One region of the Micromonospora sp. LOL_014 genome, then DNA from elsewhere that is predicted to be linked to it. Evidence: riboswitches for the same ligand, from Rfam matches in the RefSeq annotation. Region 1 holds a riboswitch; each other region holds the start of a gene.

Region 1 (4,256 bases):
ACCAGGGCTTCGTGTGTTGGAGCGGGTGACGGGAATCGAACCCGCACTGTCAGCTTGGGAAGCTGATGTTCTGCCATTGAACTACACCCGCGAGCGGACCCACTCTACCCGGTCAGCCCGGTCACTGCGCAACAGGCCCGGCCGCCAACCGAGCACAGCATGGGGTACGGCTCGACACCCGTCGACCGGGCGTCAACGGGTAGGGCGTCGACGCGTCGGCCGGTGCCACGCGGCGGGTCAGCAGGCGACCGGGGTCGGCACCGGGTGGGAGACGCTGCCGCTGGTCGGGTCGAGCCAGACCTGGACGGCTGGTTGCCGTGGCGCCGCCGCCGCGTAGTGGCCGGTGCTGCCACCGCGTTGCGCCACCATCGCCACGTCGACGGAGAACTCGAACAGTCGCCAGTCGACGTGCGGCACGGCCCCGAGATCGCTGGCGAGCCGACCCACCTTGGCCCGATCGGTGACCGGATGCGCCCGACCTGCCAGGTACGCCTCGTCGTCACTCTCCTCCGGCGGGAACGAGTGCAGCGCGTACCGGCCATCCCGCTCCAGGTCACGCCGCTTCGGCGAGTCGATGATGAAGCAGAACAGCCCGTTGTCGGTGATCACCGGGGAGACCGGGTGCACCCGGGGACCACCGTCGGCTCGGACGGTGGCGAGGTAGCCGAGGCCGGGACCGTACTGCTGCATGAGGAGTCGGATCGCCGTGGCCAGGCGGGGCTCGTCGGCTGCGAACTCGGACCAGGTTGCCATGCGATGATTCTATCGAACATGTGTACGAGGAGATAGGGGGATCGCCCGTCCAGGCCAATCCGGGTACGTACCGGCCGGACAGCCGGCCGCGCGGTCGCACCGGCCGGACGGTCGCTATCGTGTGACGATGCTTCTCTCCGACCGGGACATCGTCGCGGAGACCAAGACCGGCGGACTCTCCCTCGAGCCGTTCGAACCTTCGCTCGTCCAGCCGTCGAGCATCGATGTCCGGCTCGACCGGTATTTCCGGGTCTTCAACAACCACCTGTACACCCACATCGACCCGGCGACTCGGCAGGACGATCTGACGTCCCAGGTCGAGGTGCCCAGCGGCGACCCGTTCGTACTGCACCCCGGTGAGTTCGTCCTCGCCTCCACGCTCGAGGTCGTCTCGCTCGGCGACGGCCTGGCCGCCCGGCTGGAGGGCAAGTCGAGCCTGGGTCGGCTGGGCCTGCTGACCCACTCCACCGCCGGCTTCATCGACCCCGGCTTCTCCGGCCACGTGACGTTGGAGTTGTCCAACGTGGCCAACCTGCCGATCAAGCTCTGGCCCGGGATGAGAATCGGCCAGCTGTGCATCTTCCGGCTCTCGTCGACGTCCGAGCATCCGTACGGGTCGGCGGTCTACGGATCCCGGTACCAGGGACAGCGTGGACCCACTCCGAGCCGGTCCTGGCAGCGGTGGCGCACCTGGCCGACCAGCTAAACCGGCTGGGCTGTCGCAGCGCCGGCGCGCCCGCGGTGGGGAGGCGAAAGGCGCCCTCCCAAGCCGGGGGGAGACATGGGAGGGCGCCTTTCCGGTGGCCGGTGCTGCCGCTTGACGGGGGGGATCAGCGGCACGCGCCAGGCCATGGGGAGGAGTGAGGTCTAGCCGGGCCTGCCGTAACTGTGCACACTCGAACCGATCTTGCGCATCTGCACAGGTTCGCCCGCCTGGGGGGCGTGCACGATCCAGCCGTTACCCACGTACATGCCGACGTGGGAGAGCCCGCTGTAGTAGAAGATGAGGTCGCCGGGGCGCAACTCGTCCCGGCTGACGTTGGCGGTCACCTGGCGCTGCCGGGCGGCGTTGTGCGGCAGCGCGACGCCGGCCTGCGCCCAAGCGGCCAGGGTGAGACCCGAACAGTCGTAGCTGCCCGGTCCCGCTGAACCCCAGACGTACGGCTTGCCGATCTGCGCACAGGCGAAGGTGACCGCCTTGCCGGCCGCACCGCCGGGGTAAGTCGCCGGGCAGGGCGCGGGACGCAGCGAGCCGAGGGTGTTGGTCGAGCCGTACGCCTCCAGGCGCAGGTCCTGCAACCGGTCAACCTCGGCGTCGATCTCCTTGGCCTTCGCCGCCAGCTGAGCCTCGGTGCTGGTCAGCTCGACGATCAAATCGTCGAGCGGGGCCTTCTTCGCGGCGTACTCGTTCCTGAGGTCGACGACGGCCTGCACGTCGCGGGCCTGCCGCCGGGCGAACTGGTCCAGCAGCTCGAGCTGGTCGGCGAGGTGGGTCGGCTTGCCATTGGTCAGGATCGCGTTGAAGACCGACGGACTACCACCCTTGTACGACCGGGCGGCGAACTCGCTGACCCGGTCCATCGCCAGGTCGATCTGGATCTGCAGTGGCTTGATCTTCTTCTGTAGTTCGTCCGCCTTCTTCTTCTTGGCGGCAAGGTCCTGCCGTACGGCATTGTGCCGTTCGATCGTTGGTTCGAGCTCGGCCCAGACCTCGTCGATCTGCGACTCGATCTCGGCGACGGTGGGCTGCGCCTGCGCCGGCGCTGCTACCAGCAGCAGACCGACGCCGGTGGTGGCGGCGACCAACGCGGAGAGTACTCGGCTAGGGTCGTGCGGCGATTTTCGCCGATGGTCGCGGCTGGACCACCGGAGGTATCGCCGAGGGGCGCTCGTAGCCACCGGACTCCTTCTCCCCAGACCGCCTACCGGGTTAGCTGCCGGGTTCGGGCGGAAAGGAGACGCCCTACCGCAGGTGGCCTGCGGATTCACCCCGGAAGTGCCGTGGGTCCCCGGCTCGCCGTCAGACGGCGATTAGGCGGTGTCAGGCCGAGGTCAACCCGGTTGGTTGACGTCCTCCCGACTCGACGATCCCCAAGAGTAGAGAGCGGCGTTCTCGCTACGCAAGCGAGAACATGGACTATCTCATTGAGTACACAGACGATTGCGTATCGTACATAGGCTGCCATCGCTCAAGCGTTCGAATTTTCCCGGGCGGACCGGCCCGTTCATACCGGTCCGCCCGTACGTTCGGCCAGCCAACGCGCGCCACTCAGATTGCCTCAGCAGGCTGGCTGACCTGCCACGATCAGCCGACCCGCTTGAATCCGGCGAGCGGCATGTTGTCGATGTTCTCCATCTGCACGGGTTGACCCGCGCGGGGAGCGTGCACCATCAGGCCATTACCGATGTAGATCCCCACGTGATGCAGATCACTGAAGAAGAATACGAGATCCCCGGGTTTGGCGTTGGCACGGCTGACCGAACTGCCCTGATTCCACTGAGTTCCGGTGTAATGCGTGAGGCTGACACCGGCACTTGCCCAGGCGTACTGGGTCAGGCCGGAACAGTCGAAGGCGTTCGGCCCGGTGGCACCCCAGACGTACGGCTTACCGAGCTGTGCGCAGGCGGTGCGGACCGCGGTTCCGGCGGCTCCGCCGACCGACACCGCCGGGCACGGGCCGGAGGCACCGGATCCGCCGGTGTAGCCGGTGGACTGGTACGCGGCGTTGCGCGCCCGTTCCAGGCGTTTGATCTCGGCGTTGATGGTTTTGCGCTGCTCGGCGAGCGTCTTGTCCTGTGCCTGCTGCTTCGTGATCAACTCGTCCAGCGTCTGCCGTTCGGCGAGATAGCGGTCCCGGGTCTCCAAAACAGCGGTGATCTTTTCCTGCCGACGCTTGGAGATTCGGTCCAGCACCACGAGCTGATCCGCCAGGCTGGTCGGCGATCCGGTCCGGAGCAGGGCGTTCAGTTCGCTCGACGGCCCGGTCCGGTAGTAGCGGTTGGCAACCTCGCCGATCTCGTCCGCCGCCAAGTTGGCCTGCAGGGACAGGGGGCGGATCTTCTCGTCGAGCGCGGCCGCTTTCTTCTCGTTGGCCTTGAGCTCGCTGTGCACCTTGTTGTACTGCTCGATGACCGGTTCCAGTTTCAGCCACTGGGCGTCCAACTCGGCTTCGATCTCAGCCAGCGTCGGCTCGGCGTGGGCCGGTCCAGCCGGGAAGACCAGCGCAGTTGCGGCAAGCAACAGCGCAATTGCGATACGTTGAGGAACCCGTACACACCAATGCTCTCCGCGTCGATACCGGGACCCACTGTGACGATGGATGTGCGAATTCGCGAGCGCACGTGCCATTGGCAGCGACTCCTTCAATGGTTCGATCGCTGGGGCCTCACGGGCGGGGGTACGGAGGCCGACATCCGCAGCGGTCGGTGCATCACCTTATTGGAAAGCGCGGTGTTCGTTCAAGACCGCCTGCCGCCTCCGCTTCCCCCGCAGCTACCGCTTC
Region 2 (4,256 bases), on a different contig from region 1:
AGCGCGACGGAGAAGTAGCTGCGGCCGGCGAGGGTGGAGCTGATGGTGGTCCCGTTGACGGACCAGGTCGCTCCGCTGGGGGCGTAGGCGACGTAGTCGTGGCCGCGCATGGAGAAGCCGACCCGGGTGCCGCTGTGGTGCCAGACCGTCGGGGTGCCGGGGAACGATAGCTCGGCGTTGCCGCCGGTGACCTGGGCGTATACGAACGGCAGGCCGTGGCCGACGGTCGCGCGCAGGGTACGGGTGCCGTCGGACCAGTACGGGCTGACCGTCCAGTCGGTCCAGCCGTCGACCTTGACGTCCGGGGCGTTGAGTCCGGCGACGCCGAGGGTGAACTCCCGGGTGTACGGGTAGTGGTATTCGCCGACGCCGGTCGATGTGCCGGAGATCGCCGCCTCGGTGGTGTAGGAGACGCCGAGCCCGCCAGCGGTCGGCTGGAACGACATCGGGTGGGCGTGCAGCGGGTCGGAGTAGGCACAGTTGTACCGCTTGAACAACAGCGACGACCACCAGTCGTTGGTCGGCACCGCGCCAGCCGGGGCGCTGCCCGTGACGTACTGCCGGGGGTTGGCGGAGATGCTGCCGCAGGCGGTCGGGGCGGCCGCGCCCGCCGGACGGGTGGTGGTGTAGCTGCCGGCGCCGACGATGGCGGCGTCGGCGGTGCGCAGTACGCCGAAGATCAGTCCGGTGGCGGCCAGCGCCGTCACGGTGGTGGCTGCCAGGATCCGGCGCGGCGTACGACCTGTTCGCGCGCCACGGATCGACAGGTTCATGGTGCCTCCGGGTTGGGTAGGGCGCGGTCCACGATCGCGAAAATTTTCACGACCATTAATGAGTTATTGCCAGGAGGTCACCAGACATGCGGGCTTCTGTCAATATCCCGACATGAAGTTTCGTGCATCCGGCACGGGGTCGTCGCGGTCTGTTGACAGCCGTACCGCTGCTGCTATATATCTAACTGTGAGAGCGCTCTCTCAGTCGCGCGAGCTGCAATGTGCCCAGCGTGAGCCGGGTGTGACTGCGTGGTGGTAGAGCGCTCTCGCATAGTTGCCGGTGGCCGTCGGTCGTTATGCCGATCGGTCTGCCGATGCTGCGCAAATAACTCCGTATGCTGATTCCGTCGCGAATAGAAAATGGGGGCGGTCGGCCGCCGACGTGGCCGTCCGCCCCCATGCGCGCGACGTCAGTACACCGACAGGTGCACGTGGTTGGTGTGGTCGCTGGACGGGTCGCCACCCGCACCGCTGTACGTCTTCCAGCCGCTGCTGGGCAGCCAGATCCGCTTGTACCAGATCACGTAGAGCACACCGAGCCGGTCGGCGTTGTTGATGTAGTAGTTCGCGAGGTTGTCGCCGTAGCTCTTGTCACCGCCGGTCGCCACTCCACCGAAGCCGTTGGGCTGGGCGGCGAAGTCACACGCCCGGCCCTTGGGGTGCTCGCCGGAGCTGCCGTTGCGGAAGCAGGACACGTAGCGGGTGAAGCCGGCAGCCTTCGCCTGGTTCAGGGCGTGCAGCGTACGGGGCGTGATGCAGCCGGAGGTGGTGGGGTCGTCGACGTTGCACGACTCGGCCGGCCAGGAACCGTTCGCGTTGCGCGGAGCCGGGGTCGCCGACGCGTTGGACGACCCGGATCCCGACGACCCGGATCCCGACGACCCGGATCCCGACGACCCGGATCCCGACGACCCGGAGCCGGAGGAACCGGATCCCGACGACCCGGAGCCGGAGGAACCGCTGGCGGCGGCCGCCCGTTCGGCCTCCTCCGCCGCCTGCTGCCTCGCCTGTTCCTCCGCCTGCTTCTCGGCGGCGACCGCGACGGCCAGTGCCCGCTCCGCCTGGTTCCGGCGCTGGTCCATGATGGTGACCTGCTTCTGCTGCTCCCGGATCTCATGCTCGATCGCGGCCTTGGACCTGGTCACCTGGTCACGGGTACGGTACAGCTCGCGGAGCTGCTTCTCCTCGTTGGCGGTCACCGCGCTCAGCGCCGCCGCCCGGTCGATGAACCCTTCCGGCGAGGTGCTGTTGAGTAGCGCGGAGACCGGGCCGAGCCGGCCGTTGCGGTACGCGCGGTCGACGATGTGCCCGACGTTCCTGTTCCGTTGCTCCAGTTCAGCACCGACCGTGTCGAGCTGCTCGGACAGCTTCTTCTGCCGGTCCTTCGAATGGTTGAGCGCCGCCTTGGCGTCGATCCAGCCCTTCGAGGCCGCATCGAGCTCCTTGCGCAGGCTGTCGGTGCCTCCCTCGTTGTCGACCCGGTCGGGCCGGTTGGCGGGCAGGGCGGCTCCGGCCGGCGAGCCGGTCGGGGTGCCGGTGACGGCCATCAGGGCGGCGGTCAACGCCGCCAATAACGTGAATCGGGTTTTTCTGTGGACTGTGCGCGACACTGTGCATTCCTTCCGTCAGCCGCCGACCGGGTTAGCTGACGGGTTCGGGACGGAAGATCCCTACCGCGTGACGCGGATGCACCCCAGGTACGTGGTTCCCCGGCTCGCCGTACGGCGATTAGGCGACGGCCTCCGCGGGCGCCGGAGGGGCGCCGCCCGAGCGGAGACCGGGGCCGAGACTACCGGCTCCCCGGGTCGTCGTCCCGGTATCGATAGCCATGTTATGTCTGGAAAAATCAGAAATATACGTATATCGTGGCTGTGACCGTCGCGGTAAGGTCACGAAACTTAAGCATCTGCTAATCACCAGTCGGCCGGTCCGCAGGAGTCGGCGGGGGCCAGCGGCTCGATCTGCAGCGTCGCGTGCTCGATACCGAACTCGTCGTGCAGGGCCGTCCGGGCGTCCCGCAGCACCGTGCCGATATCGGCCGACGGGGTCACGGCCAGGTGTGCCGAGGCCACCTCCATGCCCGGGGTGAGCGTCCAGACGTGGAGGTCGTGCACGTCGCAGACGCCCGGCACGATGGCCAGCCGGCGGTGGACCCGGGCGACCTCCACATGCTCCGGCGCCGCCTGCACCAGGATGCGCAGCGCGGCCCGGGCCAGCCGCCAGGTGCGTGGCAGGATGAACACCCCGACACCGACGGCGACCAGCGGGTCGGCGTACCACCAGCCGGTGGTGGCGATCACCGTGGCGGCCACCAGCACCCCCACCGAGCCGAGCAGGTCGCCGAGTACCTCCAGGTAGGCGCCCCGTACGTTGAGGCTCTCCCCGGCCCCCTGGCGCAGCAGGGCGAAGGCGACGATGTTGGCGAGCAGTCCGGCGACCGCCACCATCAGCATCGGGCCGACCGTCACCGGCTCTGGATCGGCGAACCGGCGGGCCGCCTCCACCAGGACGTAGAGCGCGACCCCGGCGAGCAGTACGGCGTTCGCCAGCGCGGCCAGCACCTCGAGGCGGTAGAGGCCGAAGGTTCGCTGCGGCTCCCCGGTCGGTCGCCGAGTCGCGGCTATCGCCGCGAGCGCCATGCCGATGCCGAGCACGTCGGTGAACATGTGCCCGGCGTCGGACAGCAGCGCCAGGGAGCCGGTGGCCAGCGCGGTGACCGCCTCGACGACCATGAAGCCCGCCAGCAGGGCGAAGGCGGCCCAGAGACGCCCGTAGTGTCGCTGGCCGGTGCTCCCGGCGCTGTGATCGTGTCCGACTCCCACGCCTGCCACCCTCCGTTGCCCGGCGTCTCGTCAGTAGACTAATGCTCACATAGCAATATGTGCAGTCGACTCCGGGTCGAGGTCGATGGTGACCAGCCGCTGCGTCGCCCGGGAGAGCGCGACGTAGAGCGTGCGCACCCCGGCCTCGGACTCGGCACGGATCTCCTCGCCGGCCACCAGCACCACCGCGTCGTACTCCATGCCCTTCGCCTGCAGGCTCGACACCACCTGTAGCCGGGAGGTCGTCAGCTCGCCGAGCCAGCCGGCGACCTCGTCCCGCCGGGCCACCGCGGCGATGACGCCGACCGTCCCCTCCACGGCGGCCAGCATCTCGGCGGTCGCGGTACGGACGGCAGCCGGCAGCACCGCCGCAGCTACCCGGTCCCGGCGCGGCGCCACCCCGGTCGATCGGACCGCCGTCGGCAACGGGGCGTCCGGAGCGACCTCGCGGATCACCTCGGCGGCCAGTTCGAAGATCTCCGCCGGGTTGCGGTAGTTCGTGGTCAGCTGGAACTCCCGCTGCGGCCGCCGCCCCAACGCCCGGTCCCGGGCCTGGGCGAGCTCGGCCGGATCTCCGGTCCACGCGGTCTGCGCCGGATCTCCGACCACTGTCCAGGAGGCGAGCCGGCCCCGGCGCCCGATCATCCGCCACTGCATCGGC
Region 3 (4,256 bases), on a different contig from region 1:
CCACGTTGATCGCCATCACCAGCAGCGTGATCCGGATCCGCAGGTTACGCAGCCGGTCGGCGGTCTGCAGCGGCTTGCCACCCCGCCGATCGCGGCGGTTCACGACGGCACCCCGCCAATTCGGCCGGCGGTCACGACGGCGCCCCGCCAACCCGGTAGCCGACCCCGCGTACGGTGTGAATCAACTGCGGCTCGCCGAGCTTGCGGCGCAGCTGGGCGACCACCGCGTCCACCACGTTCGAGCTGGGGTCGGCGAGCTCGTCCCAACAGTGTTCGAACAGGTCGCTGCGGCTGGCCACCGCCGGGCGCCGGACCAGCAGCATTTCAAGTACGGCGAACTCCTTGCGGGTGAGCGTCAGCAGGACGCCGGCGCGGCGCACCTCCCGGCGGGCGGCGTCGACCTCCAGATCCGCCACCCGCAGCAGCGGTGGGGTGGTGGCGCCACGGCGTCGGCAGAGCGCCCGGACCCGCAGCACCAGTTCGGCGGTGACGAAGGGCTTCACCACGTAGTCGTCGACGCCGGCCTGAAACCCGGCGATCCGGTCCCCGGCGCTGTCCAGCGCGGTGAGCACCAGGGCCGGTGTGGTGAGCCCGGCCCGCCGTCGGTGGCCGAGCTGGTGCAGTGAGTCGCCTTCCGGAAGGATCCGGTCGAGCACCAGGCAGTCGTAGTCGTTGATGCTCATGCTCAGGTCGGCCTGGCTCCAGTCGGCCGCCTGGTCGACGGCGGATCCGCCGGAGCGCAGCGCGGTGACGACGGCACTGCGTACCTCGGGGTCGTCCTCGACCACCAGCACCCGCATGCGGGCGAGGCTAGCAAGCCGCCGTCACCAGCGCGTCTTCGACGAGGGTCAACCCGAGGACGCGCACCGGTCGCCGTTGAGCAGGAAGTCCGTCGGCGGCGGGTTGCTCGCCGAGTGCCTGACCACGAAACCGAGCTGTACGCTGCCGCCGGCCGGGATCCGGCTGTTCCACGGCGTGTTGGTGACGGTGATGTCCGGCGGGACCAGGTCGACCGGTAAGGGCCCGGCCCGACCGTCGCCGCAGATCGGGCGCGGCAACCCAGCCACTGCCCAGGCCCCAATACACAACGAAGCCTGCCGATGCATCGACAGGCCGGGCAGCGCTGTCGGACAGATCGGCGTCGCGGTCCTGACTTGTTGGCGATTCCCCGCCGTAACAATCGAGGACTAGCGTGGGGACGGGGAGGGCAACCCCCGTCCCCACCATCAGTTGCTGAACACGCACGAGCGGTCTGGCGTCCGGGTCGTGCGTGACGCGCGGGAGCCGGGCCACGCGAGTGGCTCTGGTTCCACCTCCTCTCGACAGGTGGTGCGCGGGCTGGCGGCGGAGTCCGGGCTTGGCCCGCCGCCAGCCTCGGGAGCTGTGCGGTTGACACGGTGATGTCGCCATCGCCGCGCCACGCGTCGACTACTTCAACGTGGGCACATCCATCGATGGAAGCGCTCCCATGCAGGGACTGTAGCCTGAGTCACGAGTTTGCGAAAGTCCGGCGGCTGATCAGCTCACGAAATGAAGGTGTGATGAGGCGTTCACGCCCATGTTCACCGGCCGAACTGCTGAACCGCCGTGGTTGCCCCGGCGACGATCAGCAGCGCATCCGGCGGGATCAACGTCTCAGGTCCCGCGTACCTCAGCTGCCGGTCCCGCTCCTTGATCCCGACCACCGTGATGCCGTACCGCTGACGTAGCCGGCACTCGGCCAACGTCCGGCCGGCGGCGTCCGGCGGGGCGCAGACCTTGGCGATGGCGAACCCGTCGTCGAACTCGATGAAGTCGAGCATCCGACTGGCCAGCAGGCGGGCTACCCGGTCACCCATCGCCGCCTCCGGAAGGATCACATGGTGCGCGCCGACCGAGGCGAGGATCCGGCCGTGCTTGGCGGTGACCGCCTTCGCCCAGACCTCCGGGACATCCAGCTCGGTCAGCGCCACCACGGTGAGGATGCTGGCCTCGACGTCCGAGCCGATGCCGACCACCGCGCGGGAGTAGTCGGCGACGCCACACTGGCGCAACGCCTGGTCATCGGTTGAATCCGCCTCGACCACCCTCGGCAGCCGCTCGGACCAGCGATGCACCCGTTTGGGATGCTCGTCGATGCCCAGCACGTCGTGGCCGAGGCGGAGCAGAGACTGGGCGACCTGACCACCGAACCGGCCGAGGCCGATCACCACCACGCTGTCGGCGTCCGGCGGCCCGACCGGGGAATCGTCATCTCTCACCGAAGATCCGTCCGACGCTACGACTTTCCCGCTTTTCCTCATACGCACTGTAGTCAGCCGCTAACCTCGGCGCAGCGATACCGACCCCTGACGACTTGTCGTACGCCGTCGAACGCAGAAAGTGGACATCACCGAAAGTCGTTGGCTGGTAACGGATTTTTCCAGCTCAGTCAGGATTGTCGAGGTGTTGATGCCGGTGACCAATCCGGTAAGCTTGCCGGCGGTCTTCGCCAGGCGGCGCCCACCGGTGCCGGCGGTGACCGCCGCCCAATCGCCCTCCGGGGTGAGCCGGGGAACCACGTTTCCACCGGGGTGAATCCGCGCCAGCGGTAGGGATCGTTCCGTCCCGAACCCGTCAGCTAACTCGGTCGGCGGCCAAGGAAAGGAACAGGATGACCGCACCCCTCCGCCGGCGGATTCCGACGGCCGCGGCCCTCGCCGCCGTCGCCGCCCTGCTCGCTGGGTTCGTCGTAGTGTCGCCAGCCGCCGCTCAGGATCCGGATGACGAAGGCGCCCCGCCACTGCTCAGCGAAGTGCTCGAATCGACCGGCCGGGGCTTCGTCGAAGCCAAGGCGGCGGTCGACGAGTCCCGCAAACGCCAGTTGAAGCTCAACCTCGAGTTGGAAAAGGTCGAGGAACGGATTTCCGCGCTGACCCCACAGATCGGCCAGGTCGCCTCCAACTCGTACCGTCTCGGCCGGATCACCCCGGTGATGGTCCTGCTCAACAGCGCGGACCCGGACGAGTTGCTGGAACGCGCCGAAGGCCTGGACATGATCGCCATGCACGACAACAAGCGGATTCGGGAGCTCAACGAGGCACGCGAACAGGCAGCTCGGGCAGTCGCCGCGATCGACGCCGAAGTGGCCCGCGAGGAACAGCAACTCGAGGCAATGGCCCGGCAGAAGGAAGAGGCCGAAAAGGCCCTGCAACTGGTCGGCGCGGTCGCCACCAACGGGTTCGTCTCGGCCACCTCGCCGGTCGCCGCCCAGGCGCCGCGTAACTCGGACGGTTCCTGGCCGTCCCAGTCGTGCAGTCTGGACGACCCCACCACGAGCGGCTGCATCACTCCGCGCACCATGCACGCGCTGAACGAAGCGAAAAAGGCCGGCTTCACCCGCTTCGTCTCCTGCTTCCGCCCCGGTGGGCCGTTCGAGCACCCCAAGGGGCGGGCCTGCGACTTCTCCGCCCAGCAGCAGGGGTTCGGCGGCGACGCCTTCGGCGACGACCGGCTGTACGGCAACAACCTGACCGCCTTCCTGGTCCGCAACGCCGACAAGCTCGGCATCCTCTACGTCATCTGGTACCGCCAGTTCTGGTCACCGACCACCGGTTGGAGTTCGTACAGCGGCGCCAACGGCGATCCCAACAGCGACCACACCAACCACGTACATCTGTCCCTGCTGTGACCTGACCTCCTCTCCTCGTGCGGTGCCGGGTCGGCCCGGCACCGCACGAGGAGGTGGTCAGTCGGTACGCGCCGACCGGCGTACCGGTGACCGGCCGGTCGGCTGCTGCGGCGGCGGACCGACCGGATTGGCCGGCGGGATCGCCCGGGTGACCGGCTTGTCCGCAGCCACCGTGATCGGCTCGCCGTGATGGGTAAGGTCAACGGTGGCGTTCGGGTCGACGTCACGCAGCGAATAGGTCACCTCGTCATGCTGGACCGCCACCCGCAGCCGCAGGCCCCGCCACATCATGGCGAACTCCAGCCGGTTGATCCGCTGCGGCAGCCGGGGAGCGAAGGTCAGCTCCCCGCCGTGGTCACGCATCCCCCCGAAGCCGGCGACCAGCGCGAGCCACGCCCCGGCCAGGGCGGCCACGTGGATGCCGTCGCGGGTGTTGCGGTTGATGTCGTGCAGGTCCATTAACGCGGCCTCACCCATGTAGTCGTGGGCGAGCTCCAGATGGCCGGTCTCCGCGGCTATCACCGACTGAGTGCACGCCGACAACGACGAGTCCCGCACCGTACGCCGCTCGTAGTAGGCGAAGTTGCGGGCCTTCTCCTGCTCGGTG

Evidence for each region. A riboswitch is a leader RNA that binds a small molecule or an ion and turns the genes downstream of it on or off. The one in region 1 is predicted to bind cyclic di-AMP.
Region 2: it holds a riboswitch for cyclic di-AMP, as region 1 does, so the genes downstream of both, ACFHW1_RS07735 (coiled-coil domain-containing protein) here and ACFHW1_RS04415 (NlpC/P60 family protein) in region 1, are expected to answer to the same signal.
Region 3: it holds a riboswitch for cyclic di-AMP, as region 1 does, so the genes downstream of both, ACFHW1_RS00375 (coiled-coil domain-containing protein) here and ACFHW1_RS04415 (NlpC/P60 family protein) in region 1, are expected to answer to the same signal.

The regions. Positions count from the first base shown of each region.
Region 1 covers NZ_JBHMIP010000003.1:217,931-222,186, reverse strand. The annotation lists tRNA gene ACFHW1_RS04430 (tRNA-Gly) at 18-91, opposite strand; gene ACFHW1_RS04425 (pyridoxamine 5'-phosphate oxidase family protein) at 238-753, opposite strand; gene dcd (dCTP deaminase) at 881-1,459, shown strand; gene ACFHW1_RS04415 (NlpC/P60 family protein) at 1,621-2,559, opposite strand; cyclic di-AMP (ydaO/yuaA leader) riboswitch at 2,658-2,801, opposite strand; gene ACFHW1_RS04410 (NlpC/P60 family protein) at 3,059-4,102, opposite strand.
Region 2 covers NZ_JBHMIP010000006.1:159,430-163,685, forward strand. The annotation lists gene ACFHW1_RS07730 (glycosyl hydrolase) at 1-773, opposite strand, end outside; gene ACFHW1_RS07735 (coiled-coil domain-containing protein) at 1,184-2,383, opposite strand; cyclic di-AMP (ydaO/yuaA leader) riboswitch at 2,388-2,518, opposite strand; gene ACFHW1_RS07740 (cation diffusion facilitator family transporter) at 2,687-3,595, opposite strand; gene ACFHW1_RS07745 (HelD family protein) at 3,641-4,256, opposite strand, start outside.
Region 3 covers NZ_JBHMIP010000001.1:83,076-87,331, reverse strand. The annotation lists gene ACFHW1_RS00395 (sensor histidine kinase) at 1-103, opposite strand, end outside; gene ACFHW1_RS00390 (winged helix-turn-helix domain-containing protein) at 132-800, opposite strand; gene ACFHW1_RS00385 (cellulose binding domain-containing protein) at 849-1,058, opposite strand; gene ACFHW1_RS00380 (potassium channel family protein) at 1,563-2,240, opposite strand; cyclic di-AMP (ydaO/yuaA leader) riboswitch at 2,495-2,630, shown strand; gene ACFHW1_RS00375 (coiled-coil domain-containing protein) at 2,633-3,649, shown strand; gene ACFHW1_RS00370 (glycoside hydrolase family 65 protein) at 3,707-4,256, opposite strand, start outside.